Regions from separate parts of the Streptomyces sp. B8-7 genome, predicted to be linked through region 1. Evidence: predicted binding sites of a transcription regulator. Region 1 holds the regulator's gene; the other holds the start of a gene.
The links. The regulator HrcA, encoded in region 1, represses chaperone genes, less so after heat shock. The targets are predictions, from matches to a motif close to TTNGCACTCNGNNNNNCNGAGTGCNAA.

Region 1 (2,459 bases):
CTCCATGCCGTCCAGCGTCTCCAGCGGCACCTTCGTGCCGAGGGCCGCCGCGGTCATCGGGATGGTCACCGTGCAGTGCAGGTCGTCGCCGCGCCGCTGGAACGTCGAGTGCGGCAGCTCGTGGATCTCCACGTACAGGTCGCCGGCCGGGCCGCCGCCGGGGCCGACCTCGCCCTCGCCGGCCAGCTGGATGCGGGTGCCGTTGTCGACGCCGGCCGGGATCTTCACCGTCAGGGTCCGGCGGGAGCGGACCCGGCCGTCACCCGCGCACTCCGGGCAGGGGGTCGGCACGACGGTGCCGAAGCCCTGGCACTGCGGGCAGGGCCGCGAGGTCATGACCTGGCCCAGGAAGGACCGGGTGACCTGGGAGACCTCGCCGCGGCCGCGGCACATGTCGCAGGTCTGCGGGGAGGTGCCCGGCGCCGCGCCCTCGCCGCTGCACGTGGTGCAGACGACCGCGGTGTCGACCTGGATGTCCTTGGTGGTGCCGAAGGCGGCCTCGTCGAGCTCGACCTCGATCCGGATCATCGCGTCCTGGCCGCGGCGGGTGCGCGAGCGCGGGCCGCGCTGCGACGCCGTGCCGAAGAACGCGTCCATGATGTCGGAGAAGTTGCCGAAGCCGCCGGCTCCGAAGCCGCCCGCACCGGCCCCGCCGGCCTGCGTGAGGGGGTCGCCGCCGAGGTCGTAGACCTGCTTCTTCTGCGGGTCCGAGAGCACCTCGTAGGCGGCGTTGATCTCCTTGAACCGCTCCTGGGTCTTCGGATCGGGGTTGACGTCCGGATGCAGCTCGCGCGCGAGCCGCCGGAAGGCCTTCTTGATCTCGTCCTGCGAGGCGTCGCGGCGCACGCCGAGAACGGCGTAGTAGTCCGTGGCCACTTACGACTCCGCCAGGATCTGTCCGACGTACCGTGCCACTGCGCGTACCGCTCCCATCGTTCCCGGGTAATCCATGCGGGTCGGGCCGACCACGCCGAGCTTGGCGACTGCCTCGCCGCCCGAACCGTAGCCCACCGACACCACCGAAGTGGAGTTGAGCCCCTCATGGGCGTTCTCGTGACCGATGCGCACGGTCACGCCCGGATCCTTCGCCTCGCCCAGCAGCTTGAGGAGCACGACCTGCTCCTCCAGGGCCTCCAGGACGGGGCGGATGGTGAGGGGGAAGTCATGTCCGAAGCGGGTCAGATTGGCGGTGCCGCCGATCATCAGCCGTTCCTCGGTCTGCTCGACGAGCGTCTCCAGCAGGGTGGAGAGCACCGTCTGGACGGCGCCGCGGTCCTCCGGCTCGAAGCCCTCCGGCAGGTCCTGCACCAGCTGCGGCACGTCCGTGAAGCGGCGGCCCGCGACCCGGCTGTTCAGCCGCGCCCTGAGGTCCGCGAGGGAGGTCTCCCCGAACGGGGCCGGACAGTCGACCATCCGCTGCTCGACCCGCCCGGTGTCCGTGATCAGCACCAGCATCACGCGCGCCGGAGCCATCGCCAGCAGTTCCACGTGCCGCACCGTGGACCGGGTCAGCGACGGGTACTGCACGACGGCCACCTGCCGGGTGAGCTGCGCGAGCAGCCGCACCGTGCGGGCCACGACGTCGTCCAGGTCGACCGCGCCGTCGAGGAAGTTCTGGATCGCGCGCCGCTCCGGTGCGGTGAGCGGCTTGACCTCGGCGAGCTTGTCGACGAAGAGCCGGTAGCCCTTGTCGGTGGGGATACGCCCGGCACTGGTGTGCGGCTGCGCGATGAAGCCCTCGTCCTCCAGGGCCGCCATGTCGTTGCGCACGGTCGCCGGGGACACCCCGAGGCTGTGCCGCTCGGTGAGCGCCTTGGAACCGACCGGCTCCTCGGTGCCCACGTAGTCCTGGACGATGGCGCGCAGCACCTGCAGCCTTCGTTCACTGAGCATCGCGCACACCTCCAGCTCTCGTCATGGTCGGCGCCCGGCCCCTGCGGGCCCCTCCGGTCACGGGGCCTGGCACTCGGAGCAGACGAGTGCCAGCCTCACCGGCCCAGTGTACGGCCGTCGGGTGGCCCCGCGGCAAGGCAGGTCGCGTCCGGCGGCGCCCTGCGCGGGGACACCTCCGGTGCGGCGGCCGGCACGGTCCACCGGGACGTCCCGGCCGTCCGGCGGGGTGCACCCCCCGCGGCGGGGCGTCACCCGGGTACGGGCCGTACCGGGGTGACGCGACGACGCGGCGGTGCCGTGCCGGGCGGCGCGACCCGGTGAACCTCTCCGGTCGCAGCACTAGCGTTGCCGTATGACCGTGACTTGGGAAGAGCTGGGGTGGGAGCGGCTGGCCCCGGGGGTGGGCCGGTGCCGGCTGCCGGGGTGGGACTGCACGGCGGGGCTGGTCGTCGGCGAGGGGGCGGCGCTGCTGATCGACGCGGGTTCGAGCCTCTCCGAGGGGGCTCTGCTGCGGACCCGGGCCGAGTGGCTGTCCGGCGGCGGTGTGACCCATCTCGCTCTCACCC
Region 2 (2,459 bases), 570 kb from region 1:
CTCCGCGTCCTCCGCGTCCTCCGGGCCCGCCGCGCTCTCCGCGCCCTCCGCCGCGCCGCCCGGTCCGGCCGCCGACCCCCGGGCGCCGCAGCCGGCCTGGCGGCGGTGGGGGCTGGCCGGGCCGCACGCCGCCGCGCCGGAGCGCGCCGACCGGCCGCCGGCTGCCCGCGGGCCGCTGCCGCCCGTCGTCGACCGGGTCCGCACCCGCGACCGCGTGGTCTTCCTCACCTACGACGACGGCGCCGAGCGCGACCCCCGGCTCACCGACCTGATCCGCGAACTGCGCCTGCCCGTCACCCTGTTCCTCACCGGCACCGTCGCCGGCCCCGGCTACGCCCGGCTCGCCGGACTGCGCGCGGTCGGGGCGGGGCTGCAGAACCGCACGCTCGGCGGCACGCACCTCGGCGGGCTGCCGTACGCGGGACAGCGCGCGGCGATCTGCGGCCAGCGGGACAGGCTGCACGCCCGCTTCGGCCTGCGGCCCCGCCTGCTGCGGCCGCCGCACGGCGCGCTGGACGCCACCACCCTGCGGGCCGCGGCCGACTGCGGGGTCACGGCCGTCGTCCGCTGGAGCGCGGAACTCACCGGTGCGCGCCCGCCCGTCCGCCCGGAGCCCGGGGCGATCCTCTCGCTGCCCTCCGGCGACCCCGCCGCCCCCTCCCTGCTGGAGCGCACGCTCGCCGTGCTGCGCGAGATCCGGCGCCGGGGGTTCGCGGTGGGCGGCCTGGAGAACTACCTCTAGCGCTGCGACCGGAACGGTTCACCGGCGAGCGCGGGCGGCTCCGGCCGCAGCCCCGGCGGGGCCTGCCGACGCCCGGTCCGCACGCCGCGCCGGGCGGCAATTGGCACTCCGCTTGACCGAGTGCTAATCCCGGTCATAGTCTCGGCTCTGGCACTCCCCACTGGAGAGTGCCAAACACGCGACGGGCAGGTCCGGCACCCGCGACGACGGATCGACCTGGTCGCCACCTCAGACAGTTAACCCCGTGAGATCTCCGAAGGGGGAGGTCGGATCGTGACGACCGCCAGCAAGGTTGCCATCAAGCCGCTCGAGGACCGCATCGTGGTCCAGCCGCTCGACGCCGAGCAGACCACGGCCTCGGGCCTGGTCATCCCGGACACCGCGAAGGAGAAGCCCCAGGAGGGCGTCGTCCTGGCCGTGGGCCCGGGCCGCTTCGAGGACGGCAACCGCCTGCCGCTCGACGTCAGCGTCGGCGACATCGTCCTCTACAGCAAGTACGGCGGCACCGAGGTGAAGTACAACAACGAGGAGTACCTCGTCCTCTCGGCTCGCGACGTCCTCGCGATCATCGAGAAGTAAGCACCTCGCTTCCGCCGAAGCACTCTGCTCGATCCGCGCCCCTGGCCCCCGCTACCGAACAAGAAGCCGGGCGCTGGGGGCGCGGCTTTTTCACCCCAGATTTTTCCGAGAGGGCTACCGCTGCCATGGCGAAGATCCTGAAGTTCGACGAGGACGCCCGTCGCGCCCTTGAGCGCGGCGTCAACAAGCTTGCGGACACGGTCAAGGTGACGATCGGCCCCAAGGGCCGCAACGTCGTGATCGACAAGAAGTTCGGCGCCCCCACCATCACCAACGACGGTGTGACCATCGCCCGTGAGGTCGAGGTCGAGGACCCGTACGAGAACCTCGGCGCGCAGCTGGTGAAGGAGGTGGCGACCAAGACCAACGACATCGCGGGTGACGGCACCACCACCGCCACCGTGCTGGCCCAGGCGCTGGTCCGCGAGGGCCTGCGCAACGTCGCCGCCGGCGCCTCCCCGGCCGCCCTGAAGAAGGGCATCGACGCGGCCGTCGCCGCCGTCTCCGAGGACCTTCTCGCCACCGCCCGGCCGATCGACGAGAAGTCCGACATCGCCGCCGTGGCCGCGCTGTCCGCCCAGGACCAGCAGGTCGGCGAGCTCATCGCCGAGGCGATGGACAAGGTCGGCAAGGACGGTGTCATCACCGTCGAGGAGTCCAACACCTTCGGTCTGGAGCTGGACTTCACCGAGGGCATGGCCTTCGACAAGGGCTACCTGTCGCCGTACTTCGTGACGGACCAGGAGCGCATGGAGGCCGTCCTGGAGGACCCCTACATCCTCATCAACCAGGGCAAGATCTCCTCCATCCAGGACCTGCTGCCGCTGCTGGAGAAGGTCATCCAGGCCGGTGGCTCCAAGCCGCTGCTGATCATCGCCGAGGACGTCGAGGGCGAGGCCCTCTCCACGCTCGTGGTGAACAAGATCCGCGGCACGTTCAACGCCGTCGCCGTCAAGGCGCCCGGTTTCGGTGACCGCCGCAAGGCCATGCTCCAGGACATGGCGGTCCTCACCGGCGCCACGGTCATCTCCGAGGAGGTCGGCCTCAAGCTCGACCAGGCCGGTCTGGACGTGCTGGGCTCCGCCCGCCGGGTGACCGTCACCAAGGACGACACCACCCTCGTCGACGGTGCCGGCAA

Region 2: the regulator HrcA is predicted to act here: its motif matches at 843-869, upstream of groES (co-chaperone GroES).

What each region holds. Positions count from the first base shown of each region.
Region 1 covers NZ_JBYRRL010000001.1:807,448-809,906, reverse strand. The annotation lists gene dnaJ (molecular chaperone DnaJ) at 1-876, opposite strand, end outside; gene hrcA (heat-inducible transcriptional repressor HrcA) at 877-1,893, opposite strand; gene AC5K6T_RS03380 (MBL fold metallo-hydrolase) at 2,246-2,459, shown strand, end outside.
Region 2 covers NZ_JBYRRL010000001.1:234,568-237,026, forward strand. The annotation lists gene AC5K6T_RS01125 (polysaccharide deacetylase family protein) at 1-742, shown strand, start outside; gene groES (co-chaperone GroES) at 1,013-1,321, shown strand; gene groL (chaperonin GroEL) at 1,447-2,459, shown strand, end outside.